2 regions of the Frigoribacterium sp. CFBP 8751 genome follow, and region 1 is predicted to be linked to the other one. Evidence: predicted binding sites of a transcription regulator. Region 1 holds the regulator's gene; the other holds the start of a gene.
The links. Region 1 encodes HrcA, which represses chaperone genes, less so after heat shock. Its sites were predicted from a motif close to TTNGCACTCGNNNNNNNCGAGTGCNAA; they were not measured.
Positions count from the first base shown of each region.

Region 2: a site for HrcA is predicted at 3,780-3,806, ahead of groL (chaperonin GroEL). Genes of this name have one in related genera too.

Region 1 is NZ_JACYUB010000002.1:638,317-653,393, forward strand. Features, by position in the region: partial or broken gene IFT88_RS17390 (ComEC/Rec2 family competence protein) at 1-1,413, shown strand, start outside; gene holA (DNA polymerase III subunit delta) at 2,074-3,108, shown strand; gene rpsT (30S ribosomal protein S20) at 3,226-3,486, opposite strand; gene IFT88_RS08805 (pyridoxal phosphate-dependent aminotransferase) at 3,731-4,882, shown strand; gene IFT88_RS08810 (DUF4190 domain-containing protein) at 4,937-5,245, shown strand; gene lepA (translation elongation factor 4) at 5,533-7,383, shown strand; gene IFT88_RS08820 (DUF1990 family protein) at 7,389-8,162, shown strand; gene hemW (radical SAM family heme chaperone HemW) at 8,165-9,391, shown strand; gene IFT88_RS08830 (DUF4870 domain-containing protein) at 9,561-10,052, opposite strand; gene hrcA (heat-inducible transcriptional repressor HrcA) at 10,231-11,253, shown strand; gene dnaJ (molecular chaperone DnaJ) at 11,361-12,476, shown strand; gene IFT88_RS08845 (16S rRNA (uracil(1498)-N(3))-methyltransferase) at 12,479-13,222, shown strand; gene IFT88_RS08850 (histidine triad nucleotide-binding protein) at 13,273-13,650, shown strand; gene IFT88_RS08855 (PhoH family protein) at 13,640-14,755, shown strand; gene ybeY (rRNA maturation RNase YbeY) at 14,752-15,077, shown strand, end outside.
Region 2 is NZ_JACYUB010000001.1:781,100-796,176, reverse strand. Features, by position in the region: gene IFT88_RS03865 (sensor histidine kinase) at 68-1,828, shown strand; gene groL (chaperonin GroEL) at 2,119-3,738, opposite strand; gene IFT88_RS03855 (cold-shock protein) at 3,937-4,140, opposite strand; gene IFT88_RS03850 (LytR C-terminal domain-containing protein) at 4,447-5,019, opposite strand; gene IFT88_RS03845 (DUF3263 domain-containing protein) at 5,037-5,324, opposite strand; gene IFT88_RS03840 (DUF2332 family protein) at 5,467-6,438, opposite strand; gene msrB (peptide-methionine (R)-S-oxide reductase MsrB) at 6,530-6,931, shown strand; gene IFT88_RS03830 (nitroreductase family protein) at 6,931-7,476, shown strand; gene IFT88_RS03825 (hypothetical protein) at 7,508-7,690, opposite strand; tRNA gene IFT88_RS03820 (tRNA-Thr) at 7,836-7,908, shown strand; gene IFT88_RS03815 (MarR family winged helix-turn-helix transcriptional regulator) at 7,944-8,441, opposite strand; gene IFT88_RS17340 (FUSC family protein) at 8,645-9,622, shown strand; gene IFT88_RS03805 (hypothetical protein) at 9,647-9,892, opposite strand; gene IFT88_RS03800 (hypothetical protein) at 9,957-10,238, shown strand; gene IFT88_RS03795 (3-oxoacyl-ACP synthase III) at 10,422-11,444, shown strand; gene IFT88_RS03790 (alpha/beta fold hydrolase) at 11,441-14,185, shown strand; gene IFT88_RS03785 (NAD-dependent epimerase/dehydratase family protein) at 14,295-15,077, shown strand, end outside.

The sequences.
Region 1 (15,077 bases):
GTCGGCGGGGGGACCGTGGCGCTCGGGGCTCGCGTGCCGGTGCGGGTGTTCGGGGCGCGAGTCGACGGTCGCCGCTCGGTCGAGATCGGCACCCGGGTCTCGGCCCGGTTGGTCCTCGCCCCGGCGAGGTACGGCGAGTCGGTCGCGTTCGAGGGGCGGGCGGTCGAGCCGCTCGCCGTCCGCTCCGAGCCCGGGCGGGCGTCGGCGTGGTCGAACGGGCTCCGGTCGGCGTTCCGCGCCGTGGCCGCCGACTTGCCGGGCGACGGCGGAGCCCTGTTGCCCGGGCTCGCGATCGGCGACACGTCGGGTGTGCCCGACGACCTCGACGACGACATGACGCAGGCGTCGCTCAGCCACCTCACGGCCGTGTCGGGCTCGAACTGCGCGGTTCTCGTCGCACTCGTGATGCTCGTCGGGTCGGTGCTGAAGGTCCCGCGGTTGCTGCGGCTCGGGGCGGCCGTCGTCGTGCTCTCGGCGTTCGTCGTGCTCGTCACGCCCGAGCCGAGCATCGTGCGGGCCACCGTCATGGCGGTGCTCGTCCTCGTGCACCTCGCCGTCGCCCGACCGATCGCCGGCGTGCCCGTCGTCGCGCTGGCGGTCGCCGGGCTGCTGTTCGTCGACCCGTGGTTGGCCCGCGACCTCGCCTTCGTCCTGTCGGTCCTCGCGACGTCGGGGCTGGTCGTGCTCGGCGGGCCGCTGACCGCCCTGCTGGCGCGCCTCGTGCCCGAACCCGTGGCGGCGGCCCTCGCCGTGCCCACGGCCGCGCAGCTCGCCTGCCAGCCCGTGTTGCTCGCCCTCGAGCCGAGCATCGCCCTGCACGGCGTCGTCGCGAACGTGCTCGCCGGCCCGGCGGCTCCGGTGGCGACCGTGGGCGGACTCGTCGTCTGCGTGCTCGCGCCCTGGGTCCCCGTGACGGCCACGGTCGTCGCCTGGGCCTCGTGGCTGCCGTCGTCCTGGGTCGCGGCCGTCGCCCGGTCGGCGTCGAGCTGGCCGGGCACACGACTCGCGTGGGACGGCTCGGCGCCCGGCGTGGCCGCCCTGGTCGGCGTCACGGCCCTCGTCGTCGTCGCCGTGGTCGCCCGGGCCCGGGGCCGCACGCGAGCCGTCGCGACGACGTTGTTGGTGAGCGTCCTGGTGGCGACCGTCGGCGTGGTGGGCGGGCGCACCCTGGTGACTCGCGCCTCCGTGCCCGACGACTGGGTCGTCGCCCAGTGCGACGTGGGACAGGGAGATGCCGTGCTCGTCCGGAGCGCGCGGGCCGTCGCCCTGATCGACGTCGGCGACGACGAGGCCGCTCTCGACCGATGCCTCTCGACGTTCGGCGTGCGCCACGTCGACCTGCTCGTGCTCACCCACTTCGACCGTGACCACGTCGGGGCGATCGACTCCGTGGTCGGTCGGGTCGGCACGGCTCTCGTCGGGCCCGTGGGGCGCTCGGACGACGCCGAGGTCGTGGCGGCGCTGCGCGACGGTGGTGCCGAGGTCCAGGAGGCGCAGGTCGGCACCCGGGGACGCCTCGGCGACCTCACGTGGCGGCTCCTCTGGCCGCCCTCCTCGACCCCGGCGGGTAACGACGCCAGCCTCGTGTTGCGCCTCGACCCGGGCGGGTCCTGCCGGGTCGGATGCCTCTCCCTGCTGGCCCTCGGCGATCTCGGTGAGACCGCCCAACGCCGTCTCGCCTCGTCACCCGACGGCGAAGAGGGGCTCGGACGGGTCGACGTCGTGAAGGTCTCGCACCACGGGTCGGCGGACCAGCACGCCGAGCTCTACGAGCGGGTGTCGGCCCGGGTGGGGCTGATGGGGGTGGGTGCCGACAACTCGTACGGTCACCCGACCGACGTCGCGCTCGACCTGGTCCGGCACGGCGGGGGAGTCGTGGTCCGCAGCGACGAGGCGGGTCAGGCCGCGGTCACGCCCGTCGACCGTGGGGGCGGCGACGTCGGCCTGCGGATCTGGCGGGAGCACGCGGGGCCCCGGGACCCTGACGACACGTCGGGCACGTCGGTGGCGTCCTCTAGCATCGGAGGTGGCGCGGCGGGCCCCGCGTCCGTGGGACGACGTCCGAGAGGCAGCATGGCAGCGCGAGCGAGTGGCAAGACGGCGAAGAAGGCCTCGGTCGCGATCGACCAGGTGGGGTGGGACAGAATCCGGCCCGCGGCCGTCGTGCTGGTGAGCGGGCCCGAGCAGTTCCTCGCCGATCGGGCCTCGCGCCAGCTGCGCGACCAGCTCGCTGCAGAAGACCCCAGCCTCGAGGTGCACGACCTCGAGGCCGACCACTACCAACCCGGTGAACTCGTGACCCTGGCGAGCCCGTCGCTCTTCGCCGAGCCCCGCCTCATCCGCGTCTCGAACGTCGAGAAGTGCACCGACGCGTTCCTCACCGAGACGCTGCGCTACCTCGACACACCCGCCGACGACACGACCCTGGTGCTGCGCCACGGGGGCGGGGTCCGCGGCAAGAAGCTGCTGGACGCCGTCCGGGGCGGCACGGGCGGCGGTCTCGAGGTCGTCTGCGCCGAGCTCAAGAAAGACACCGAGAAGCTCGAGTTCGCCGCCGCCGAGTTCGCCTCCGAGCGACGACGCATCTCGCAGGGGGCGCTGCGGGCGCTCGTCACGGCCTTCAACGACGACCTGGCCGAGCTCGCCAGCGCCTGCCAGCAGCTGATCAGCGACGCCGCGGCCGAGATCACCGAGGCCACCGTCGAGAAGTACTACTCGGGCCGGGTCGAGACGAACGCCTTCAAGGTGGCCGACGCGGCCATCGCGGGTCACCAGGGCGAGGCCCTCGTGTTGCTCCGTCACGCGTTGTCGACCGGGGCCGATCCCGTGCCCGTGGTGGCGGCGTTCGCGATGAAGATCCGCACGATGGCCAAGCTGCAGGGTTCCTACGGCGGCTCGGGTCAACTCGCCTCACGCTTCGGGCTCGCCCCGTGGCAGGTCGAGCGGGCGCAACGCGACCTCCGTGGCTGGTCCGAGGACGGGCTGGGCCGGTGCATCGAGCTTCTCGCCGAGACCGACGCGGCCGTCAAGGGTGCCGAACGCGATCCGGTGTACGCACTCGAGCGGATGGTGACCATGATCTCGACGCGCGGTGCCCTGTTGTCGTGAAGAGCGCCTCCTGACCGTCCGGACGACTGTCCAGTCGGCGTCGGCATGCGACGAAGGGCCCGTCTCGATCGAGACGGGGCCTTCGTCGTCGAGCCCGGAGGCTCGGGGGAGGGGAGCCTAGAGGGCGCCGACCTGCTTCGCGATGGACGACTTGCGGTTCGCGGCCTGGTTCTGGTGGATGACGCCCTTGCTGGCGGCCTTGTCGAGCTTCTTCGACGCGAGGAGCAGAGCCGAGGTGGCCTTGTCCTTGTCGCCGGCGGCGATGGCCTCGCGGGTGGCGCGGACGGCGGTCTTGAGCTCGCTCTTGACGGCGCGGTTGCGGTCCTGGGCCTTCTTGTTGGTGCCGATGCGCTTGATCTGCGACTTGATGTTTGCCACGTGAACTACTTTCTGGATTCTGTGTCTCGGACGGGTGTGCGCCAGCCGAGCGTCCGACCGACGTGAATCGGTGGACCCGGTGCTGCCGCCGGTGATGGCCACCGGAGCGGCTCTCGGCTGCGATCGCGTTCCGCCACTGCAGACGTAACGCGCAAGCCAACAGGCAACGTTACCAGCAGCAGGCTCGACTCTCAACGAGCGTCGGCCCGACGGCGTGCCGTGTCGTGCGTAGTACCGTGCCATCATGCCCCAGCTCGCGCCCCACATGACCACCGTGCCCGCGTCCGGAATCCGTCGGGTGTTCGAGCTGGCGGCCCAGCTGGACGGCGTCGACATGCTCGTGGTGGGCGAGCCCGACGTGCCCGTGGCCCGCCACATCGCCGATGCCGCACGCCGCGCCTGGGCCGACGACCGCACGGACTACACGCCGAACGGGGGCATCCCGGCCCTGCGCGAGGCGCTCGTGGCCAAGCTCGCCCGGGAGAACGACGTGCACGTGGACCTCGAGCAGGTCTGGGTCACCGTCGGCGGGACGCAGGCCCTGCACCAGACGATGGGGCTCCTGCTGGCGGCGGGTGACGAGGTGCTCGTGCCGGACCCCGGCTACACGACCTTCACGATGAACGCCCGCATGCTCGACGCCGTGCCCGTGCCCTACACGCTGGCACCCGACCTCGACTTCCACCCCGACCTCGACGAGCTCGAGAACCTCGTGGGGGACCGCACCCGCGCCCTCGTCGTCAACAGTCCGTCGAACCCGCTCGGCGTCGTCTACCCAGAAGAGACGCTGCGCCGTCTGCTCGACTTCGCCCGCCGGCACGACCTCTGGGTGATCAGCGACGAGGTCTACGAGTACTTCACCTACGGGCCGAAGCACGTCAGCCTCGCCTCGCTCGACACCGACGACCGGGTGTTCAGCGTCTTCTCGATGAGCAAGACCTACGCCATGACGGGCGTGCGGGTCGGCTACCTCGTGACGCCCAAGGGTCTCGCCGAGACGATGCGCACGGTCCAGGAAGCGGCGATCAGCTGTGTGGCCGAGCCCGACCAGCACGCCGCCCTCGCGGCCGTCGTGGGGGATCACCAGCCCGTGGCCGATGCCCGGGAGCACTACCGGAGCAACCTCGACCTCGCCACGACGCTGCTCGACGAGCGGGGCATCCGATACCTCGAGCCCACCGGCGCCTTCTACCTCTGGATCGACGTGAGCCACGCCTCGCAGGGCGACGTGGCGGGATGGGCCGAGCGGTTCCTGCTGTCGGAGCGCGTCGCGGTCGCACCGGGCAGTGCGTTCGGCCGGAGCGGCGAGGGGTGGATCCGCGTCTGCCTCGCGTCCGCGCCCGAGGTGATCACCCGCGGGCTCGGCAAACTGCCCGCGCCGGTCGACCCCCGCTGACATCCGGGGGTCAGCCCCCTGGGGTCGCCGCGAGGGTCTTCCTAGGCTCGGAGCATGACGAACCAACCCGTACACACCACCGTCTCCGCCCCCACCACCGGCGTGCGCTCGCCCCTCGCCGTCTGGAGCCTCGTCCTCGGCCTCGCCTCGATCGCCTTCGGCTTCACCTTCGTCGTGCCGATCGCCGGTCTCGTCCTCGGCATCCTGTCCCGCCGCCGTGAGCCCGAGGGGCGCACCATGGCGCTCGTCGGCATCATCTCGTCCGCCGTCATGCTCGTGGGCACGCTGATCGCCCTCGCCGTCGGCCTGGCCGTCGTCGGTGGCGCGGGCGTCATCGCGCTCCTCCCCGGCACCACCGCCTGACCCGCGACCCGGCCGACCGGCCAACCCGCCCGCCCGCCCGGCCCGTCCCGCGGTCCGGCCGTCCGGCACCGCAGTCGTGCCCGCGCGCTCGCCTCCAGGGCCTGCCCCGCGTCGGCAACTCCTGTCTCCCGTCGCGGCACGAGCGGCGGACCGGGGAGGCGCGGTGTCGTCCGGGGCACCAGGCAGGAGTTGCCGACGGCCGGGCCCCGCGCGGCTCGACGCCCGATCCGTCGCCCGGGCGTGGGAGAATCGTGCGGTACCCCCGCCCACCACCCCCAGAGGATCGTGTGAGTCCCCAAGCAACCCGCGCACTCGAGCCGGCGTCGACCGAGCCCGAGTCCCTCCGCAACTTCTGCATCATCGCGCACATCGACCACGGCAAGTCGACCCTGGCCGACCGCATGCTCGGCATCACCGGCGTCGTCGAGTCGCGCGCGATGCGTGCCCAGTACCTCGACCGCATGGACATCGAGCGCGAGCGCGGCATCACGATCAAGAGCCAGGCCGTCCGCATGCCGTGGGAGCGCGACGGCGAGACGTTCGCGCTCAACATGATCGACACCCCGGGCCACGTCGACTTCAGCTACGAGGTCTCCCGTTCGCTGGCCGCCTGCGAGGGCGCGATCCTGCTGGTCGACGCGGCCCAGGGCATCGAGGCCCAGACCCTGGCGAACCTCTACCTGGCACTCGAGAACGACCTCGAGATCATCCCGGTGCTCAACAAGATCGACCTGCCGGCGGCCGACCCCGACAAGTACGCCGCCGAGTTGGCCGGCCTGATCGGCGGCGACCCCGCCGACGTGCTGCGCGTCAGCGGCAAGACCGGCATGGGCGTCGAAGAACTCCTCGACCGCGTGGTCGACCGCATCCCCTCGCCCGTCGGCGTCAAGGACGCACCGCCCCGCGCGATGATCTTCGACTCGGTCTACGACAGCTACCGCGGCGTCGTCACGTACATCCGCATGATCGACGGCACCCTGCACCCGCGCGAGAAGGTGCAGATGATGTCGACGAAGTCGACGCACGACATCCTCGAGATCGGCGTCTCGTCGCCCGAGCCCGTCCCCAGCCAGGGGCTGTCGGTCGGCGAGGTCGGCTATCTCATCACCGGCGTGAAGGACGTCCGCCTCTCGAAGGTGGGCGACACCGTCACGACGGCGGCCAAGCCCGCGACCGAGGCCCTCAGCGGCTACACCGAGCCGCTGCCCATGGTCTTCTCGGGGCTCTACCCGATCGACGGCAGCGACTACCCCATCCTGCGCGAGGCCCTCGACAAGCTCAAGCTGTCGGACGCCGCGCTGGTGTACGAACCCGAGACCTCCGTGGCCCTGGGGTTCGGCTTCCGCTGCGGGTTCCTCGGCCTGCTGCACCTCGAGATCGTCACCGAGCGCCTCGAGCGTGAGTTCGGCCTCGACCTCATCACGACGGCGCCGAGCGTCATCTACGAGGTCACGACCGAAGACAAGCAGACCGTCACGGTCACCAACCCGAGCGAATTCCCGGGCGGCAAGATCACCAGCGTCAGCGAGCCCATGGTCAAGGCGGGCATCCTCGCGCCCAAGGACTACGTCGGCGTCATCATGGAGCTCTGCCAGCAGCGCCGCGGCACCCTGCTCGGCATGGAGTACCTCGGCGAGGACAGGGTCGAGATCCGTTACGCGATGCCCCTCGGCGAGATCGTGTTCGACTTCTTCGACAGCCTCAAGTCGAAGACGGCGGGCTACGCCAGCCTCGACTACGAACCCATCGGCGACCAAGAGGCCGACCTGGTCAAGGTCGACATCCTGCTGCAGGGCGAACAGGTCGACGCGTTCAGCGCGATCGTGCACCGCGACAAGGCCTACGCCTACGGGGTCCTCATGACGGGCCGGTTGCGCGAGCTCATCCCGAGGCAGCAGTTCGAGGTGCCCATCCAGGCCGCCATCGGTGCCCGGATCATCGCCCGCGAGAGCATCCGCGCCATGCGCAAGGACGTCCTGGCCAAGTGCTACGGCGGTGACATCTCGCGCAAGCGCAAGCTGCTCGAGAAGCAGAAAGAGGGCAAGAAGCGCATGAAGACCATCGGTCGGGTCGACGTGCCCCAAGAGGCCTTCATCGCCGCCCTCAGCGGTGACGTCGAGAAGAAAGACAAGAAGTAGGGCGCATGCGTCGAGCCACCCACACCGAGACCCGCACGACCTACGGCGAGGTCGGGGCGACGCAGGCCCCCGACCTCATGCAGTACCCGCCGAAGGGATTCAAGCCGGCCGAGTACCGGGCGCGCGTCGGCCACGGCGACGCCCGCTTCGCCGCGGCCTGGATCGCCACGATGACCTGGCAGATCCAGGAACGCAGCGGCATCCGCGTCCGGGTCGACAGCGTGCCGCCGGCCGACGAGAGCGAGTACACGCCCGTCCAGTTCGACGAGCACGGGCAACCGGTCGACGCGGCCGAGTGGACGACCGCGCGCGACGAGTCGCGGTACTCGCCCGACGGCACACCCCTCCTCACGGCGGGCACGACGGCCACGCTCAGCATCGAGGCCTACGGGCGCACGGTCGAGGCGCCGGTCCGCGTCGTCTACGTCATCGACGAACCGAAGCGCAAGGGCTTCGCGTACGGAACCCTCGACGGCCACCCCGAGAGCGGCGAGGAATCCTGGATCGTCGACCAGACCGACGACGGTTCGGTCTGGCTCTCCATCAGGTCGTTCTCCAAGCCGTCGAGCGCGAAATGGCGCCTCGTGGCACCTTTCCTGCGACGCACGCAGGCGCAGTACACGAAGCGGTACCTGCGGGCCCTGAGCCTCAACGAGAAGGGCGAGCAGACCGACGAGGTCGTCGTCGTGGAGGACACCGAGGCCGGGGTCGGCGATCCCCGCGGCGACGACCGGCCCCCGACCGGTCCGCGCGGCGACGCCTCGGGAACCGGCGCCTGACGGTGCCCGGAGCCCTTCCCCTCGGCGATCCCGCCCCCGTCGACGGACGCCTGCCCGAGACCGTCGCGGTCGGCGCGGACGACCGCAACTTCGGGGTCTACCTGCACGTCCCGTTCTGCCGCGTGCGCTGCGGGTACTGCGACTTCAACACGTACACCGGCGACGAACTGCGGGGCGCACGCCGGGACGACTACGCCGGGCAGGCCGTCGCGGAGATCGAGCTCGGGGGACGTGTGCTGCGCGAGGCGGGTCTGCCGCCGCGCCGCGCCTCCTCGGTGTTCTTCGGCGGGGGCACCCCGACGATGCTGCCCGCGGGCGACCTGACGTCGATGCTGCACGCGATGGTCGACACCTGGGGTCTCGAGCCCGGCGCCGAGGTGACGACCGAGGCGAACCCCGACTCGGTCGACGCCGCGTACCTGCAGCAGCTCGCCGACGCCGGGTTCACGCGCGTCAGCTTCGGCATGCAGTCGGCCGTGCCGAGCGTGCTCGCCACCCTCGAGCGTACGCACGATCCCGAGCGCATCCCGTTCGTGGTGCGCTGGGCGCGTGACGCCGGGCTCGACGTCAGCCTCGACCTCATCTACGGCACGCCCGGCGAGACCCTCGACGACTGGAGGCGTTCTCTCGACGTCGCCCTCGAGCAGCAGCCCGACCACCTCTCGGCCTACTCGTTGATCGTCGAGGACGGCACGAAGCTCGCCCGCCAGATCAAGCGCGGCGAGGTCCCGATGCCCGACGACGACACCGCGGCCGACATGTACGAGGTCGCGGACGACCGGCTCGCCGCGGCGGGGTACGACTGGTACGAGGTCAGCAACTGGTCGCGTGGCGTCGAGCACCGCTCCCGCCACAACCTGGCCTACTGGCAGGGCCACGACTGGTGGGGCGTCGGCCCGGGCGCGCACAGCCACGTCGGCGGCGTCCGGTGGTGGAACGTCAAGCATCCGGCTGCCTACCAACAACGCATGGCCGCGGGCGAGTCACCGGCCGCGGGGCGCGAGACCCTCGACGACCAGACCCGTCGGGTCGAGCGCGTCCTGCTCGGGGTGCGCATCCGCGAGGGGCTGCCGACCTCCGAGCTCGACGACGACGGGCGCCAGGCGGTCGCCGGCCTCATCGCCGACGGCTGGGTCGAGGGGCGCCCGGCCCTGCAGGGTCGCGTGGTGCTCACCCGTGAGGGGCGCCTCATGGCCGACGCCGTCGTGCGGCGCCTGCTGCCCGACTGACCCGGCGTGCCCGGATCGAGTCACGTTCTCGGTCGGCGCCCCGAGGCGACGGACCCGGAGGCACGGGCCCGGGAGGCACGGGCAGGGGAGGCACGGGCCCGGAACGCAGGAGGCGCGGCTCCCGGGGGAGTCGCGCCTCGCGTCGTGCCCGTCCGGGCCGGTCGACCGCCTACTTGATGAACTCGATGGTCAGCGGGTACTTGTACCACTGGCCCTTGTTGGCCGCGACGGCGGCGATGATCGAGAAGATGATGACGAGGATGCCGGCGACGAGTGCGAGCACGCCTCCGATGACGATGATCGACAGGATCGCCGAGATCACGTAGACGATGGCCATCGTGATCTGGAAGTTCAGCGCGGTCTTGGTGTGTTCCCGGATGAACGGGCCACGGTCCTTCAACACGAGGTAGCCGACGAGAGCGGGGACGAACGCGAAGATGATGCCGCCGAGGTGGATGAGCGTCGACCACAGCTTCTCGTCCTCGGGGCGCATCGGCTGGACGGGCTGCGGCTGGTAGCCGGGCTGCTGGCCGTAGCCGGCGCCGGGCTGCTGGCCCTGACCGGGCTGCTGGCCGTGGCCGTAGGGCTGGCCGGGCTGCCCGTTCTGGCCGGGTCGCCCGTTCTGCGGGCCGTTCGGCTGGGCGGGAGGGTTCTCGGTCATGGCTGCACCTGTTCGTGAGTGTCCTGCGGATGTCCCCGCCACCCTAGGGCAGCCGGGCGCGGCGCGAGTAGGCCTCGCGACGGAGGTGTCGTACGATTGGCAGTCCGGCACGTCGAGTGCCAGGACCGGTCGCCCGGCGGGCGGACGACCCGGGGCGTCGAGCGAAGAGAGGTGCGTCATGGTCTCCGAACGCGGTCTCGAAGTCCTGCGCGTCATCGTGCACGACTACGTCGCGTCCCGTGAGCCCGTGGGCTCCAAGTCCATCGTCGAGCGACACCAGTTCGGCGTCTCGGCGGCGACGATCCGCAACGACATGGCGCTGCTCGAAGAAGAAGAGCTCATCGCGGCCCCGCACACCTCGTCGGGTCGGGTGCCGACCGACAAGGGCTATCGGCTCTTCGTCAACCAGCTCGCCGACCTGAGACCCCTCAGCGCCGCCCAGCGTCAGGCCATCGAGACCTTCCTCGGCGACTCCACCGACCTCGACGAGGTGCTGGGGCGAACGGTCCGTCTGCTGTCGCAGCTCACGAACCAGGTGGCGCTGGTGCAGTACCCCACCTTCTCCCGGGCCCGCGTGCGTCACGTCGAACTGGTCAGCCTGGGCGACGGCCGCGTCATGACGGTGCTCATCACCGACAGCGGCCAGGTCGAGCAGCGGGCCGTCGACATCCGCACCGCCGTCGACGAGTCCTTCCTGTCCGAACTGCGGGCCGCCATCAACGCCGCGGTCGGCGGACGGCCCCTCGGTGAGGCCTCCACGGCCCTCACCGACCTGCCGACGCGCTTCCGCCCCGATCTCGCGGCGGTCGTCGGCGTCGTCGTCGCGAGCCTCACCGAGCAGATCGCCGCCGGACGCCAGGACCGCCTCGTCATGGCCGGTGCGGCGAACCTGGTGCGCACGGGCGACGACTTCAGCGGTGACCTCTTCCCAGTGCTCGAGGCGATCGAAGAACAGGTCGCCCTGCTGCGGTTGTTCGGCGAGATGCAGCTCGACGCCGTCGACGTGGCCGCGAGCATCGGACGGGAGAACGCCTCGTTCGGGTTGTCGCAGGCGTCGGTGCTGGCCAGCGGGTACTCGACGCAGGGCAGCGAGATCGCGAGGCTCGGCGTCCTCGGGCCCATGCGCATGGACTACTCGACCAACATGGCGGCGGTGCGTGCCGTCGCCCGTTACCTGTCGTCGCTGCTCGCCGAGCGGTAGCCGACGCCGACGGCCCCGGCCGTTCCACGACCCCATCCCGTCCCGGTCCGCCGGGCCCGGCCCCGCCGGGAAGACCACCACACCACACCAGAGGCAGACGAGAACCAGTGGCAGATCATTACGACGTCCTCGGAGTCGACCGTCAGGCGACCCCGGAAGAGATCAAGAAGGCGTACCGCAAGCTCGCTCGCGAGCTGCACCCCGACGTCAATCCCAGCCCCGACGCGTCCGAACGGTTCAAGGACGTCACGCACGCCTACGACGTGCTCAGCGACCCGCAGCAACGCGAACGCTACGACCTGGGTCCGCAGCCCGGCTTCAGCGGCGGTGGCGGTGGCGGGGCCGCCGGCTTCGGCGACATCTTCGACGCGTTCTTCGGCGGTGGTGGTCAGGGCCAACGTCAGGGGCCGCGGTCCCGGCGCGAACGCGGGCAGGACGCGCTCCTGCGCCTCGAGGTCGACCTCGAGGACATCGTCTTCGGCACGCAGCGCGACATCGAGGTCGACACGGCCGTCCTCTGCGACACGTGCAGCGGCTCGTGCTGCGCACCCGGCACCTCGCCCCAGACCTGCGACATCTGCGGTGGCTCCGGGCAGATCCAGCGCACCGTGCGCTCGCTGCTCGGCAACGTCATGACGTCGAGCCCGTGCGGAACCTGCCGTGGGTACGGCACCGTCATCCCCAACCCCTGCCCGACGTGCCAGGGCCAGGGGCGCGTCCGGGCCCGGCGTTCGATCCCCATCGACATCCCCGCGGGCGTCGACACCGGGCTCAGGCTCCAGTTGCCCGGTCAGGGCGAGGTCGGCCAGGCCGGCGGCCCGAACGGCGACCTCTACCTCGAGGTCAAGGTGCGGCACCACGACACCTACAGCCGCAACGGCGACGACCTGCTGGCGACGCTCGAGGTGCAGATGACCGACGCCATCCTCGGCACGACGACGACGCTCACCGGGCTCGACGGCGAGATCGAGGTCGAGATCAGGCCCGGCACCCAGAGTGCCGACATCCTCACCGTGAAGGACCGCGGCATCACCCGACTGCGCGGAACGGGTCGCGGCGACCTCAAGATCGGCGTCCAGGTGGTCACCCCGACCAAGCTCAGCCACAAAGAGCGCGAGTTGATCGAGAAGTTCGCCTCGGGTCGGCGCTCTGCGGCTCCCGAGCTGTCGCACTTCCAGCAGGGCCTCTTCGGCAAGTTGCGCGACCGCTTCCTCAACTTCTGATCGTGGCGCACTTCTACCTGGTCGACGACCTGGTCGCCGCCGAGGTCGGTTCGACCGTCGAGCTGACCGGTTCCGAGGCGCGGCACGCGGTGACGGTCAGCCGTGTCCGGGTGGGCGAAGCGCTCACCCTCGGCAACGGTCGGGGCTTGGTGGTCCAGGGCGAGGTGAGCGAGGCGGCGCCCGAGCGGCTGGTGCTGCTCGCGACGCGGGTGGTGCGGCACGAGGCGCCGACGACGCGGCTGGTCCTCGCCCAGGCCCTCGCCAAGGGCGACCGCGACGAGCTCGCGGTACAGGCCGCGACCGAGCTCGGCGTCGACGAGATCGTCCCGTGGGCCGCGGCCCGCAGCATCTCCCGTTGGGAGGGTCCCAAGGTCGCCAAGGGGCTCACCCGCTGGTCGTCGATCGTGCGCGAGGCGACCAAGCAGTCGATCCGTCCGTGGGCGCCCGAGGTGTCCGGGCTCGCGACGACGCGGCAGCTGGCCGAGCGCGCCTCCCGCGATCTCGTCCTCGTGCTCGAGCCGTCGGCCGAGCAGGCGCTCACGGCGGTCGACCTCACCGCAGGAGGCGCGGTGCCCGACCGCGTCGTCGTGGTCGTCGGTCCCGAGGGCGGGGTGTCGCCCGCCGAGCTGCAGCAGCTAGCCGAGGCCGGTGCCCGCGCCGTGCGCCTCGGGGACGCCGTCCTGCGTACCTCCACGGCCGGTCCGGCCGCCCTGTCCGTGCTGAGCGTGCGTCTCGGCCGCTGGTGACCGCCACGCCCCCGGGGGTCGTGTCGGCGGTCGTCGCTACGATGGGCAGCATGTCCGAGACCTCCGACGAGCCCACCGTCTTCAGCCGCATCGTCGCGCGCGAGATCCCCGCCGACATCGTGTTCGAGAGCGACACGGTCATCGCGTTCCGCGACATCGCGCCCCGGGCACCCGTCCACCTGCTCGTGGTGCCCAAGACCCAGGCGTACCGCGACGTCGTCGAACTCGCCGAGGGCGACCCCGCGCTGCTCGCCGAGCTGGTGGCGACCGCCTCCCGGCTCGCGGCCGACCCGGCGGCGTTCGGGGAACACTACGGGTCCGAGTTCCGTTTGATCTTCAACACCGGCGCATCCGCCGGGCAGACCGTGTTCCACGTGCACGCCCATGTGCTCGGCGGATCCCTGGAGGAAGGCACCCTTGCCCACTAGCGACACGAATGCCACCGGCCCCTCGACACCGACGACGGGCGACGACGTCCGGCGTGTCGACGTCACCGTCGACGGCGTCGCCATGGTCCAGCTGCTGGGCCCGCAAGACCGCCTGCTGCGTGCGGTCGAGAAGCAGTACCCCGAGGTCCGCGTGCTCGTGCGCGGCAACGAGGTCACCCTCGAGGGGCCCTCGTCCGCGGTCGGCCGGGCCGAGGGGCTCGTCGACGAGCTCGTCTCGATGGTCCGCGGCGGCCACGACCTCGGCCCGGCCGAGGTCGCGACGTCGGCCCGTCTGCTCGACTCGGGGCAGGGCAGCCCGTCCGAGGTCTTCGGGCAGCCCATCGTCACCAGCCGCGGCAAGGGCGTGCGGGCGAAGACACCGGGTCAGAAAGAGTACGTCGACGCGATCGACCAGCACACCATCACGTTCGGCATCGGCCCGGCCGGTACGGGCAAGACCTACCTGGCCATGGCCAAGGCCGTCCAGGCACTGCAGCGCCGCGAGGTCCAGCGGATCATCCTGACGCGCCCCGCGGTCGAGGCCGGCGAGCGGTTGGGCTTCCTGCCCGGCACCCTCACCGACAAGATCGACCCGTACCTCCGACCGCTCTACGACGCGCTCAACGAGATGATGGACCCCGAGATCGTGCCCAAGCTGCTCGCGGCCGGCACCGTCGAGGTGGCCCCTCTGGCCTACATGCGCGGTCGGACGCTCAACGACGCGTTCGTCGTCCTCGACGAGGCGCAGAACACGACGCCCGAGCAGATGAAGATGTTCCTCACCCGGCTCGGCTTCGGCTCGCGCATGGTCGTCACGGGCGACGTCACCCAGGTCGACCTGCCCACGGGGGCCAGCGGGCTCCAGCTCGTCACGACGGTGCTCGACGGCATCGACGACATCCATTTCGCCCGTCTCACCAGCGATGACGTGGTGCGGCACACGCTCGTGGGCCGCATCGTCGACGCGTACACGACCTACGACGCCGAACGTCAGGCCCAGCAGCACCGCCGTCACGAAGCGGCGAACGACCAGGTCGAAGCGGGCAACCGCTCCGAGCGCCGGGCCGACGCCCGCGACCGCCTGCCGAAGAAGGGAACCCGGTGAGCATCGAGGTCGCCAACGAATCCGCCGTCGAGGTCGACGAGGCCACGATCCAGCGCCTGGCCACCTTCGCGCTCGACCAGATGCACGTGCATCCCGAGGCCGAGCTCGCGATCGTGTTCGTCGACGAGGCCGCGATGGAGCAACTCCACGTCCAGTGGATGGACGAACCCGGCCCGACGGACGTGCTGAGCTTCCCGATGGACGAGCTGCGTCCGGGCACCGAGGACGAGCCGACGCCGGCCGGCCTGCTCGGCGACATCGTCGTGTGTCCGCAGGTGGCCGTCGCACAGGCCGCCACGGCGGGGCACAGCCCCCTCGACGA
Region 2 (15,077 bases), on a different contig from region 1:
TCGGGCGTCGTCGTCCGTGCTCCGACGGGCGGGGTGTGCCCAGCCGGTTCCGCTAGCGTCTGTCCTCATGCACGCTCGCCTCTCGCAGTGGTGGAACGAGATCTCCATCCGCACCAAGATCACCGGCATCACGGTGACCCTGGTCACCCTCGGCCTCGTCGTGGCCGGCCTCGGCACGATGACCGTCCTGAGCACCTATCTGATGGGACAGGTCGACACGTCCCTGCGCAACTCGGCGACCAACTTCACCAGCGCCTCGTTCGACCAGGCGGACTCCCGCTCGTGCACCGTGAACTTCGCGGGCCTGACCAGCAGCTACGTCGCGATCCTCGACGACGAGGGCGACCTGATCTGCGACACCCGTTCGCAGCTGTCGAGTGCCACCGACGCCCCCGACCTCACGGGCGTCGGCGTCGCCGGCGCTCCCCTCGACGAGGCCTTCAACCGGTACAACTCGAGCCGCGACAACGAGTGGCGCCTCTTCGCCCACGCGGCCGCCCTGCGCTCGACCGACGCCCAGGGCAGCGTGACGACCGTGCCCGCCGTCATCGTGGCCGGAACCAACCTGGCGGGCACCAATGCGACGATCGGGCGCTTCGGCGGCATCTTCCTGGGGTTCGGCCTCTCGGTCGTCGTTCTCGGTGCCGCCCTCACCCGCCTGCTCGTCACGTCGACCTTCGCGCCGCTGCGCGACGTCGAGGCGACCGCGGCCCGCTTCGCCGACGGCGACTTCACCCAGCGACTCGACTCGACGACGCCGAACACCGAGGTCGGACGACTGAACCGGTCCCTCAACACGATGCTCAACCGGATCGACAGCGCCTTCGACGACCGCGCCAGGACGATCGACCAGATGCGCCGCTTCGTCGGCGACGCGAGCCACGAACTCCGGACGCCGCTCGTCTCCCTCCGCGGCTACGCCGAGCTGTACCGCATGGGTGCGCTGACCAAGCCCGAGGACGTCGCCCAGGCCATGGACCGCATCGAGAAGGAGGCCATCCGCATGGGCGTGCTGGTGCAGGACCTCCTCGCCCTCGCCCGTCTCGACGAGTCCAAACCGCTCGAGCTCGGTCCCGTCGACCTCGTGCAGCTGGCCCGCGATTCGGCCCTCGACACCATGGCGTCGAACCCGGATCGAGACATCGACGTGATCGTGCTCGAGCCCGTCCTCGCCGCGGTGCCGGCCCTGACCGACGGCGACGAGACACCGGCCGACGGACGCTCCCCCGAGGCCGCACCACCGGCCGCGAGCACCCCGACCGCAGGCACTTCACCCACGGATGCCTCACCCGGCGCGACGGGTGCGATCTCGTTCGCGGGCGCGACCCTCGCCCGCCTCCGCAGCCTGAGGGCTCGCGCCGTCCGCAACGGCGACACGGCCACCGCCGCCCAGCTCCAGGGCGAAGTGCAGAGGTTCGAGGCCCCGGCCATCGTGCACGGCGAAGAGAACAAGATCCGCCAGGTGATCACCAACCTGATGGGCAACGCCATGCGGTTCACCGAGGCGGACAGCCCGATCGAGCTCGTGGTGCAGTCCGACCCCGGGCGTGGTGTGGCCACCGTCGCCATCGTCGACCACGGCGAGGGCATCCCGCCGCAGATCCGCGAGAAGATCTTCCAGCGGTTCTGGCGGGCCGACTCGTCGCGTACCCGAGACACGGGCGGCAGCGGTCTCGGCCTGGCCATCGTGTCCGGCATCGTCGCGGCCCACGGCGGCTCGGTGGACGTCGACGACACCCCCGGGGGTGGAGCCACGTTCCGGGTCGCCCTCCCGCTGATGCCCGCCGACGCTCTCACCCCGGCCGAGCCCTCCGTCGCGACCGCGTAGCCCGACCGACCCCGGCCCGCACCGGACGCCGGACGCCCCGCGACCCGTGCAACCGGCCCACGACGCCAGGAAGTGGACACCGCACCACGTCTTCTCGTGGCGCCGTGTCCACAACGTGGTGTCGTGTCCACACCGTGGTGTCGTGTGCACTTCTGGCGCCGTCCGGAGCCGGTGCCGAAGCCCGGCCGAACCGCGCCTCACGTCCCTCCCCCCGGCAACGCCGAAGGGCGGCTCCCCCGGAGGGGAACCGCCCTTGAGCGTGTGCGCGGTGTGAGCCGCGCGGCTGCGGACTAGAAGTCCATGCCACCCGAGGGGTCGCCGGCCGGGGCCGGGTTCTTCTCGGGCTTGTCGGCGACGACGGCCTCGGTCGTGAGGAACAGACCGGCGATCGACGCGGCGTTCTGCAGAGCCGAACGCGTGACCTTGGCGGGGTCGATGATGCCGGCGGCCAGCATGTCGACGTACTCGCCGGTCGCGGCGTTGAGGCCCCAACCGATGTCGAGCCCGCGGACCTTGTCGGCCACGACGCCGGGCTCCATGCCGGCGTTGAAGGCGATCTGCTTCAGGGGAGCGTCGATCGCGACACGGACGATGTTCGCACCCGTCGCCTCGTCGCCCTCGAGCTGCAGGTTCGCCAGCGCGGTCTTGCCGGCCTGGATGAGGGCGACGCCACCACCGGCGACGATGCCCTCTTCGACGGCGGCCTTCGCGTTGCGCACGGCGTCCTCGATGCGGTGCTTGCGCTCTTTCAGCTCGACCTCGGTCGCGGCACCCGCCTTGATGACGGCGACGCCACCGGCGAGCTTCGCGAGGCGCTCCTGGAGCTTCTCGCGGTCGTAGTCGCTGTCGGTCGCCTCGATCTCGCTGCGGATCTGACGGACGCGGCCGGCGATCTGCTCGTCGTCACCAGCACCCTCGACGATGGTCGTCTCGTCCTTGGTGATGATGACCTTGCGGGCACGACCGAGCAGGTCGAGCGTGGCGTTCTCGAGCTTGAGACCGACCTCTTCGGCGATGACCTGACCACCGGTGAGGATCGCGATGTCCTGCAGCTGCGCCTTGCGACGGTCGCCGAAGCCGGGGGCCTTGACGGCGACCGACTTGAAGATGCCACGGATCTTGTTCACGACGAGCGTGGCCAGGGCCTCGCCGTCGACGTCTTCCGCGATGATGAGCAGCTGCTTGCCCGACTGGATGACCTTGTCGACGATCGGCAGCAGGTCTTTGATGTTCGAGATCTTCGAGTTGACGATGAGCACGTAGGCGTCTTCGAAGACGGCTTCCTGGCGCTCGGGGTCGGTGACGAAGTACTGCGACAGGTAGCCCTTGTCGAAGCGCATGCCCTCGGTGAGCTCGAGCTCGGTGCCGAAGGTGTTGCTCTCCTCGACGGTGACGACGCCCTCTTTGCCGACCTTGTCGATCGCTTCGGCGATGAGCGCACCGATGGTGGGGTCGGCGGCCGAGATCGAGGCCGTGGCAGCGATCTGCTCTTTGGTCTCGATGTCCTTCGCGTCGGCCAGCAGCTGGTCGGAGACGGCCTGGGCGGCCTTCTCGATGCCGCGCTTCAGCGAGATGGGGTCGGCACCGGCCGCGACGTTGCGCAGACCTTCGCGGACGAGGGCCTGGGCCAGCACCGTCGCGGTGGTCGTGCCGTCGCCGGCGACGTCGTCGGTCTTCTTCGCGACCTCTTTGACGAGCTCGGCACCGATCTTCTCGAAGGGGTCGTCGAGCTCGATCTCTTTGGCGATGGAGACGCCGTCGTTCGTGATGGTGGGGGCGCCCCACTTCTTCTCGAGCACGACGTTGCGACCACGCGGGCCGAGCGTGACCTTCACCGCGTCGGCCAGGATGTTCAGGCCACGCTCGAGGCCACGACGGGCCTCTTCGTCAAAAGCAATGATCTTAGCCATGTGTGTTTTTCGTCCCTCCCGGACGTCATGAAGCAGAAGCATTGGCACTCACGTGTCGCGAGTGCCAGCAACGATTCTGGCACTCGCCCGATGAGAGTGCAAGTGACGTGGCGGGGCCCGGACGCACGAGCACGCCGCCACGGCGGACCGTGACGGCGTGCGGCGAGGCGTCGGTGCGTCGAGGCGCACCGGTGGGCGTCAGGCGAGCCGGACGGACTCCGCCTGCGGCCCCTTGTCGCCCGTGCCGACCTCGAACACGACGGCCTGGCCCTCTTCGAGGACCTTGTACCCGCTCATGTCGATGGCCGAGTAGTGCACGAAGACGTCCTGGCCGTCTCCCTCGACGGTGATGAAGCCGAAGCCCTTCTCCGCGTTGAACCATTTCACGGTCCCGTTTGCCATGGTGTCGCTCCCCTTGCTGTGGTGGTACGGCGCGTGCGGTGCTGCAGAGCCGGGTCGTCGACGCAGTCATCTGCGAGCCCGGACGGGACAGCGTCACTCGTGCAGAACACCAGGTCGGCGAGCCGTGGGAGGCGACCAATTCCAGATGCTAGCCACGGGAAAAGCGGAAGAACACACCTCGAACGAGAAACACCCGCAGAAAACGAGGATTTCACCGGTAATTAAACGCGGGCGTAACACGGGAGGCGCGGTGAGGGCCCGACGGGACCCGCGCCTCCTCGGTCCGGGCCGTCGGTGAGGGCCCGGTCAGGAGCTGTAGTCGGCCCCGAGGACGATCGTGACGGCGGCCCCCGGGAAGGCCGCGCTCGCCTCGACGTCGGTGATGCCGAGCTGCTGGGCGAGCCCGAGCGCCGCGGCCTCGTCGTCGGCCGCCGAGTAGTAGACGGTGGAGGTCGCGACGCGCTCGCTGGCGTTGCCCTGCGTGCCGACGACCCAGCCGGCGGTCTCGAGCCGCTCGGAGGCCGAACCGGCGAGCCCGGCGGTGGCCGTGCCGTTCAGCACGGTGATCGTGGTGACCGCGGGGTCGACCTGCGAGGGGTCCGTCAGCGGGGCCACCGTCGGCGTGGCCGAAGGGGTCGCCGTCTCGGTGTCGGGCGCCTGGGCCTCGGCGGTGCCGGACGCCGACGGGTTGACGAACTGGAAGCTGTTGTTCGCGACCCCGAGGTACACGACGCCGGCACCGACCAGCACGCCGACGGCGAGGGCCGCCCAGGCGAAGCCGATCCAGCCGCTGCCGGGGCGCTTCTCGGCCCGGTGGGCCCCGACGCGGTCGAGGTCGGCGGGGACGTCGTCGAACCGGTCTCGGTCGAATTTCGGCATGCGTGGTCTCTCGTGGATCAGCGGGTCGGACCGAACGAACGGGTCGATCGGGCGTCGTGGCGGGCGACTCGCAGGCGCTGCAGGCGGCCGACGAGCATGGGTGCGTAGGCCAGTGCAGCGGGTCGGTCTATGAGCGAGTTGAGCAACTGCTGGTAACGGACGACCCCGAGGCCGAACTCCCGACGGATCGCGGCCTCCCGGGCACCGGCCGAGGCGGGGGCACGCTGTTCGAAGTCCAGGACGGCGCGGTCACGTTCGGACAGCACGCTCGAGCGCACGTCGTCACCTGTCGCGTTCTCGTCCATCGTGGCGGCCCTCCCCTGGGTTCCGGGTCATCCTATGGGCGGCGCCCCGACCGATCGCGGAGGCCGGGGGCGTGGTCCGACAACGCGTCCAGCCGCCCGAGGCGCCGCCGGTCGCCTCGTGCCGTGACCCGTCGACCCGCGGTCAGGCCGTGAGGTGCAGCCGCGTGCCGTGGGCGTCCCCCACGCCCAGCACCCGGCCGTCGAGGGCGAGGGCCGCGAACGCGTCGTCGGCGGACACCCCCGGCGGCACCTCGGCGACCACGTCCGTCAGCAGGTCGCGGCGCTCGTACGAGATCCACCGTGCACCCAGCCGGCCGACCTCGTCGACGAAGGCCTGGCGCCGCCGCCCCGGCAGGTAGACGAGCGTGCCCGTCGAGACCACGACCGGCGTGGCGTCCGTCGGGGCCTCGTCCACGAGGGCGGCGAGACCGTCGACGGCGTCCGCCGCGACGAGCCGAGGAGGCGCGGTGCGGGCGAGCGCGACGGCCCGCCGCAGCAGGTCCCGTCGATCACCGCGCTCGGGCGGCAGCAGGGTCTCGAGCCAGGCCACCCGCTCGGGGTCGCGGACGTCGACCGGGTCGAGGTCGATCCCCGCCCGCCAGACGACCTCGGGCAGCCGTCCCGTCGGCAGCTCCGCCCGGCAACGGGTCGCGCCCGCGACGACGTCGATCCCGAGCTGCACCGTGCTCGACGCGTCACCCCAGGCCCGGTCGCCCGAGCGGTAGCCGTAGCGGTCGACACCGAGGCAGAGCCCGGCCGAGGCGCCGACCTCGATGAGGGCGATCGGGCCGGGCACGCGGGCCAACGCGATCGACAGCGGGGCGCAGCGGCGCACGTCGTTGGTCTGGGTGAGTCGCCTGCCGAGCTCGGCCACGACGTCGTCGGAGCGGGCGAGCAGCCAGGGCCTCAGCGCCGACCACGACCCGTGCGGAGCACCCAGCCACCGGCAGACCGCGAGGACGAGGACGGGCTGGCCCCGCGCCTCCTCGGCCCGGTCGACGACGGCGAGCGCCGTCGGATCGCCCGCGATGCCCCGCGCGAGCTCGGCCTGCGACGGCGACCCCTCACGGTCGAAGGCGAGGGCCGCGGCCAGGAAGCGGTCGGAGGTGCTCACGACCAGGAGTCTGACAGCCCGGTGGGGGCCGGGGAATCGTGCACCGGTCGACCGTGTTGAATGAGGAGTCCCGACAAGCAAGGAGATCATCGTGGCGTACAAGATCGAGAAGACCGACGAGCAGTGGCGCGAAGAGCTCGACGCCGAGCAGTACTCCGTCCTGCGGGAGGCCGCCACCGAGCGCCCCTGGACCGGTGAACTGCTCGACGAGAGCCGTGCCGGCGTCTACGCCTGTGCGGCGTGCAGCGCCGAACTGTTCAAGAGCGGCACCAAGTTCGACAGCGGCTGCGGCTGGCCGAGCTTCTACGAGTCGGTGAACCCGGACGCGGTGCAGTTGATCGAGGACAACTCGCTCGGCATGACCCGCACCGAGGTCCGGTGCGCGAACTGCGGCTCGCACCTCGGCCACGTGTTCCCCGACGGTTTCGGCACGCCGACCGGTGACCGTTACTGCATGAACAGCATCTCGCTCGACTTCAAGGCCGCCGAGTAGTGAGCGCCGTCGCCGACGCCGCCCGGCGTCGACGGTCACGGTCCAAGGTCACCGACGCCGCCCCGACGCACGAGCAGCTGCTCGACGCCGTGCGGTCGGCGGCGACGGTGGCGGACCACTCCGAGTTGCGCCCGTGGCGGTTGATCGAGTTCCGCGGAGACGACCGGCTCGTCGTGGGCCGGTCGCTGGCCGACGCGGGTGGGGCCGAGGGCCACGCCCGCGACAAGCTGACGCAGAAGGCGCTGCGGGCACCGCTGATCGTCGCGGTGGTCGTCTCGCCGCGCGAGAGCCGCAAGGTGCCCTACTGGGAGCAAGAATCGGTCGCCTCGGGTGTGGCGCACCTGCTGTCGCTCGTGCTCGACGACGAGGGGTGGGGCGTGTTCTGGCGGACCGGCGTCCTGACCCGGGCCCCCGAGGTGGCGACGGCGCACGGCCTGCGCGACGGCGAGCAGTTGCTGGGTTGGCTCTACGTGGGCGGGCGCGACGGTGACGACGCGAAGCCGCGGAAGCTGCTCGACCCCGAGCAGTTCGTCAGCACGCCCTAGTCGGTCGATGCCCCTGCGGGCACCGACCCGGTCACCAGGTCTTGTGGCTGTTGCCGATCACCGTGATGGGCAGCCAGAACGAGCCGGTCATCAGGACGATGCCCCCGAAGAAGACGAAGGCGTTGGGCTCGCCCGAGCCGAACGAGTAGGCGAACAGGGCGAAAGCGACGAAGAGCATGGCGAGCGAACCGAGCGCGGTCAAGATCGTGGACAAGGGGGCTCCTCAGGTCGGTGCGTCCGGCGGGCGCGGTGCGCTGCGTCTACTTCACCACTTCTCGGCCTCGGAACGCCAATCCTGCACCGACCGCATCCTCCAGGCCGAGTGAGGAGGCGCGGGCTGGGTAAGATGGGCACGCTCCGCCGGCCTGGCGCAATTGGTAGCGCATCCGACTTGTAATCGGAAGGTTACGGGTTCAAGTCCCGTGGCCGGCTCTCTTCTCTCGTCGTCCCGACAGGACGCGTGCGGCTCAGCCCTCGAGGGCGACGAGCAGGTGACGCAGGCCGTCCGCGACGGCCGCGCGCGCCTCCTCGGGCAGTGCGGCGAGGATCGCCCTCTCGTCGGCGAGCTGCACCTCGAGCACGCGGTCGATCAGGCGGCGCCCGGCAACGGTCGGCGCGACGAAGTAGCCGCGGTGGTCGGCGGGATTGGCCGTGCGATCGACGAGGCCTGCCGCGAGCAGGCCCTTGACGCGTTTCGTAACGGCCGGCGGCGACAGGAGCGTCTCGTCGGCCAGTTGCGTCGGACTCGTCGGTGCGTCGCGTCGGGTCAGGGCCGCGAGCAGGTCGAAGTCCGCCCGCCCCAGGCCGAACTCGGCGAGCAGATCGTCGCTGCGCCGCTGCACGATGCGCGCGAGCCGGTTGACGCGGCCGATGACGGGGATGGCCGAGACGTCGAGGTCGGGCCGCAGCTCACGCCACCGGTCGTGGACGTCGTCCATCGCGTCGCGGGGCTCGGCGTCGGTCATGCCCTTGAGCCTACCGATGGTTCACGAGTAAAGTAGCCCTCAGATCATTCACCCGTGAAGCAGTTCGACGACGAGCGCCCACGCCGCGTCGACCAGAGGACCGCCCCATCACGACCACGACCCCCACCCACCGCCTGCTGCCGCACCCACGCGACCTGGTCCGCTTCGGCCCACACGACGGCGCCCACCGTCCGGCCGCCCGCGTGGCCGTCTCGGTGCTCGTACCCATGGTCGTCCTGGCCCTGATCGGGCACGTCGAGTGGGCGCCCTATGCGGTCTTCGGCGCCTTCGCCTCGGCGTTCGGCCGAGGGCTCCCCCGCCTCCAGCGGCTCGAGATGCAGCTCGAGGCCGGGCTCTCCCTCGTCGCCTGCGTGGTCCTGGGCACCGCGCTGGCCGCCTCGGCGGCCCCGGTCTGGGTGCTGGTCGTCACGATCGGTCTCGTCGCCGGCGTCACGTCGGCCGTCTCCGACCTGCGCCGGTGGAGCCCGCCCGGCCCGCTCTTCTTCGTCTTCGGCCTCGGCGTCTCGGCGTTCGTGCCCGCGACCGCGTCGACCGTCGCGGTGGCCGCGGTCGTCGCCCCGGCGAGTCTCGCGCTCGCCCTGCTCGCCTCGCTCGCAGGCGTGCTGCTGCCCGCCGGTCGCCGCGCGCTCGCCACCGTCGACGGACGCCGATGGAGGCGCGGCCCGCGCCCCCTGGACGGCCGACGGACGATCGTCCACGCTTCGGTCTGCCTGGTGTCCTCGATCGTGGCCGGGCTGATCAGCCTCGGTCTCGGCGTGCAGAGCCCGTACTGGGCGATGGTGTCGGCCGTGGTGCCCGTGGTGGGGACCGCGACGGCGGGCCAACTCGTGCGGGCCGGCCACCGCCTCCTCGGCACCCTCGTCGGGGTCGGCCTCGCCGCCCTGCTGCTGGCCTGGCACCCCGGGGTCGCCGCCCTGATCGTCGCCTTCGGCGTGCTGCAGTTCGCGACCGAGCTGCTCATCGTCCGCAACTACGGGCTCGCGCTCGTGTTCATCACGCCCATGGCGCTCGGCATGCGGGCACTCGGCGGCGCACCCGTCGACGTGGGCGCCCTCGTGGCGGCCCGGACGGCCGACACCGCCATCGGGGTGGGCGTCGTGGTCGTCGTGCTGCTCGCGACGCACCGACTGCGGCGGCCGCGCCCGGAGGCGAGCGCCTAGGCCCGGGCAGGCCCCGGTCGGTGGTCAGACCTGGCGCGCCCTCGCCCGGCGGCCGTCCTTGCTCCACCACACCAGGTCGGCCACGCCCTGGGCCACCAGCAGCACGGCCACGATCAGGATGATGACGGTCAGCGCCTGGACCGGCACCCCCGAGGCGATGTTGAGCACCTGGACGACGAGGCCGAACAGGCCGATCAGCACCTCGAAGACGGCGGGCACCACGGCGCCCGTCTTCGTCAGGGTGAACCAGGGTCGCCGCAGGTCGCTCATGCACCCGAGGGTACAAGGTGCGCGGGCTACGATCGCCGGGACCCCGATCCGCCGAGGAGGCACCGTGCGACGACGCGACGTCCACGTCGACCCCGACGTGCCGAACTGGCTGCTCACCAAACGCGGCGGCCTCGCCCTGCCCCTCGTCACGTCGTTCTGCGCGCTCGTCGTGATCGCGAGCATCGTCGCCGCCCTGACGGTCGGCGGCGGCCACGTCACCGTCGTCACCGTGATCGTCGTGGCCGCCGGTCTGGGTGCCGTCACCTGGGCCGTGGCGGACCTCGTCTGGTGGACGCGCGACGACCGACGCCGCGTCGTCCGGCTGCCCCGCGACCCCGAGGCCTGACGCCGGAACCCCCGGTCACATGCCGTTCAGGGCATGGACGTGCCCCGTCAACCTGGCAACCACCCAGCGTCCGTCGCCGTAAACTGACGGATGCACCGGACCGGTGCCCACGACGTTCGGCTCCGCTCGCGACCCCGCGCGCGCGTGCAGCCCCACCCCGCCACAACTCGACAGGGAGTTCCGTTGAACGGAAACGCTACGACCCGGCACAGCAACGTCGCGTTGCTGTCGGTCACCAGCACCATGGCCGACCGGGTCACCACCTCCGAGAGCATCGACGAGAAGCTCGCCCCCGTGCTCAAGCGCCTCAAGCTGCCCACGGGCCTGCTGCAGCGGGTCGCCGGCGTGTACGAGCGCCGCAACTGGAGCACCGAGCAGAGCTTCGACTCGGCGGCGATCGACGCGGGCAAGCGCGCGATGGCCGAAGCGGGCATCCGCCCCGACCAGGTCGGCCTGCTGATAAACACGTCGGTCACGCGCCCCCACCTCGAGCCCTCGGTCGCGGTCCGCCTGCACCACGGCCTCGGCCTGCCCTCGTCGGCGACGAACTTCGACATCGCCAACGCCTGCCTCGGCTTCGTCAACGGCATGACCCTCGCCGCCCAGCTGATCGACGCCGGCCAGATCGACTACGCCGTCATCATCGACGGCGAGGACGCGGACGACGTCCAGGTCAACACGATCGACCGTCTGCTGACCAAGGGCTACGGCCGCGACGACTTCATGAGCGAGTTCGCCAGCCTCACCCTGGGCTCCGGGGCCGCCGCCGCCGTCATCGGCCGCGCCGACCTCCACCCCGAGGGCCACCGCATCGTCGGCGGCGTCACCCGCGCCGCCACCGAGAACTACGACCTCTGCGTCGGCAGCGTCGACGGCATGTTCACCGATGCCAAGGCCCTGCTCAAGCGCGGCATGGAACTCGTCGTCTCGGCCTGGAAAGAGGCCAAGCGCGACTGGAACTGGCAGCGCATGGACCGCTACATCATGCATCAGGTCAGCGACGTGCACACCGGCGCGTTCGTCAAGGCCGCCGGCATCGACAAGAAGCTCGTCCCGCTGACCTACCCGAACCTCGGCAACGTCGGCCCGGCGTCGATCCCGATCACGCTGGTCGAAGAGAGCAAGACCCTCAGCAAAGGCGACCGCGTCCTGCTGATGGGAGTGGGCTCGGGCATCAACACCGCGATGATGGAACTCGCCTGGTGAGTCGGCTCCCGCGGTCCGCCTCCGCCACGGCGCCGGCGTCACGTCCCCCCGCGGGTCTCGACGGGCTCGACCCGTCGTGGTCGCGTCTCGTCGACGTGCCGTACGGGCTCGGCGCACACCGCGCCTCCCGCACCTGGCACATTCTCGACAACGCCGAGGCGCTGGCCGAGGTCGGCGCCGAACCGGTCGGCACCATCCTCTGCGTGCACGGCAACCCGACCTGGTCGTACCTCTGGCGCCGCCTCGTCGCCCGCACGGTCGAGACGGCCGCAGCCGGGGGGCCCGCCTGGCGCGTCGTCGCGGTCGACCAGCTCGACATGGGCTTCTCCGAGCGCACGGGCTCGCCGCAGACCCTGGCCCGCCGCGTCGCCGACCTGGGCGACCTGACCGAGGCCCTCGAGGTCACCGGGCCCGTCGTCACCCTCGGCCACGACTGGGGCGGCGTCGTCTCGATGGGCTGGGCAGTCGACCACCCCGACCAGCTCGCCGGGCTCATGCTGCTCAACACCGCGATCCACCAGCCCGAGGGCGAGAAGATCCCCGCTCCCCTGCGCCTCACCCTGGCCCGCGGTGTGCTGGGCCGGGCGACCGTCGGCACCACCGGGTTCCTCGACGTGACCCTCGGTCTCGCCCACCCGCCGCTGTCGGCCGAGGTGAAGGACGGCTTCCGGGCTCCGTACCGCCAGGCCGACCGCCGCGGTGGCATCGGCGGCTTCGTGGCCGACATCCCGGTCGACGACGGGCACGTCAGCAGCCCCGAGCTCGACCGCATCGCCGAGGGGCTGCGCGACCTCACCGTGCCGGCCCTGATGCTGTGGGGCCCGCGCGACCCGATCTTCTCCGACCGGTACCTCGACGACCTGGTCGACCGTCTGCCGCACGCCGATGTGCACCGCTTCGAGGGAGCGGGCCACCTCGTCGCCGAGGACGTCGACTACGCCGGGGCCGTGCTCACCTGGCTGGGCGACCGCCTGCCCGACGGCGCCGCCGCGGTCGCCGACGCCGCCGTCGCAGCCGAGGAGGCGCGGGTCGCCTCCGCGCAGGACCGCCCGCTCTGGTCGTACCTCGACTCCCTGGCCGACAGCCCGGCCACCGCGCTCGTCGAGATGGCCCCCGCGGGTGCCGACGGCCCCCGCTCGGTCAGCTGGAGCCTGCTCGCCCGTCGCGTCCACGAGATCGCCCTCGGTCTCCGCGCGCACGGCGTGCGCCCCGGTGACCGCGTCTCGCTGCTCGTGCAGCCCGGCGCCGACCTGACCGCCGTGCTCTACGCCTGCGTCCGCCTCGGCGCCGTCGTGGTCGTGGCCGACGCCGGTCTCGGCGTGCGCGGCCTGACCCGCGCCGTCCGGGGCGCCTGGCCCGACCACGTGATCGGCCAGCTCCCGGGGCTCACGGCGGCGACCGCCCTCGGCTGGCCGGGCCGCAAGATCTCGACGACGACGTTGTCGCCCGTCGCTGCCCGGGCGCTCGGCGTCGAGGCGTCGCTACCCGAGATCGCCGCCCTCGGCCGCCGCGCCCACGACGCCCTCGCCGAGCTGCCCGACGCGCCCACGGCCGACGCCGAGGCCGCGATCCTGTTCACCTCGGGCTCGACCGGCCCCGCGAAGGGCGTCGTCTACCGGCACGGCCAGCTGACCGCCCTGCGCGACGCGCTGGCCGAGCAGTACGGCGTCGGACCGGGCACCGGCCTGGTGGCCGGCTTCGCCCCGTTCGCCCTGCTCGGCCCCGCCCTCGGGGCGACGAGCGTCACGCCCGACATGGACGTCACGAAGCCGCGCACCCTGACCGCCCGCGCCGTCGCCGCCGCCACGGCGGCGGTGGACGCCACCGTGGTGTTCCTCTCTCCCGCCGCACTGACGAACGTCGTCGCGACGTCGGACGAGCTCGACGACGCCGACCACCGCGCCCTCGCCGGAGTCGAGACGTTCCTGTCGGCGGGTGCGCCCGTCTCCGAGACCCTGTTGGCCGCCGCAGGCGACCTCATGCCGAACGCGACGCCCCACACGCCCTACGGCATGACCGAGGGCCTGTTGATGACCGACGTCACCCTCGAGGGCGTGCGCTCCGCGACGGCCGACCGCGCGGCCGCCGTCGCCGCGGGCGCGCCCGACGCCGGCGGTGTCTGCGTCGGGCTGCCCGGCGCGACCACGATGGTGCGGATCGCTCCGCTCGACGACGCGGGCCGCGCCTCCTCGACGTTCACGGACGACGCCGGCGTGACCGGCGAGATCGTCGTCTCGGCGCCCCACGTCGAGGACCACTACGACCGTCTCTGGCTGACGCACCGCATCAGCCGCCTGGGCTCGACCGCCGAGACCCGCTGGCACCGCACCGGCGACGTCGGGCACCTCGACGCGCAGGAGCGACTCTGGGTCGAGGGCCGCCTGCCCCACGTGATCACGACGGCGACGGGCGTGCTGACGCCGGTGGCATCCGAACAGGCCGTGGAGGCGCGAGCCGGCATCGCCCGCGCCGCCGTCGTGGGCGTCGGCCCGGCGGGCACGCAGCAGGTCGTCGTCGTGGCCGAGACCGTCCCCCCGGCTCGTCGCGCGGGGCTGGCGTCCGCGGCCCTGGCGGCCTCGGTCCGCTCGGCCGTCGGGTCGGCGTCGGGTCGACCCGTGGCCGCGGTGCTCGTCGTGCCGCAGCTGCCGACCGACGTGCGACACAACAGCAAGATCGACCGCACCGGCCTCGCCGCGTGGGCGACGTCCGTGCTGTCCGGCGGCCGGATGCGCCGCCCGTGAGGGTGCCGGTCGGTGGCGCTGCCCGAACCCGGGCGGGTTCGTCCGACACGGGCGCACACGGACGCCCGTCTTCGGCGAACACGCCCGTCTGCCGACGCGGGGTGCGCCCGTGAGGGTGCTGGTCACCGGCGCGAGCGGCCTGCTCGGCGGCGCCGTCGCCCGAGCCGTCGTCGACGCCGGACACGAGGTCACGACCTTCCAGCGCCGGGCCTCGGGCGTGCCGGGCGCCCGCGACGTGCTCGGATCGATGACGAACCCGCGGGCCGTGGCCGCCGCCGTCCGCGACCAGGACGCCGTCGTCCACCTCGCCGCGAAGGTGTCGCTCACGGGTGACGCCGCCGAGTTCGAGGCCGTCAACGTCGGGGGCACGCGCTCCCTCGTCGAGGCGATGCGCGCCTCCTCGGTCCCGCGGCTGGTCTTCGTCTCGTCGCCGTCCGTCGCGCACGCCGGATCGTCGATCGTCGGCGACGACGCCCTGCCCGCCTCGCCCGGACACGCTCGAGGCGACTACGCCCGCACCAAGGCCGCGGCCGAGCGGGTGGCCCTCGGGGCCGCCGACGCCGACCTGCGCGTGGTGGCCGTCCGCCCGCACCTCGTTTGGGGCCCGGGCGACACGCAGCTCGTCGAGCGCATCGTCGACCGTGCGCGCTCCGGCCGCCTGCCGCTGCTCGACCACGGCGCCGCCCTGATCGACTCCACCTACGTCGACAACGCGGCGTCCGGCATCGCCGCCGCGCTCGCACGCGTCGACGAGGTCAGCGGCGAGTCGTACGTGATCAGCAACGGCGAACCCCGCACCGTCGCCGACCTGATGGCCGGGATCTGCGCGGCCGCCGGTGTGCCCGCGCCTCGCCTGCGGGTGCCGGCCGGGATCGCCCGCGCCGCGGGGTCG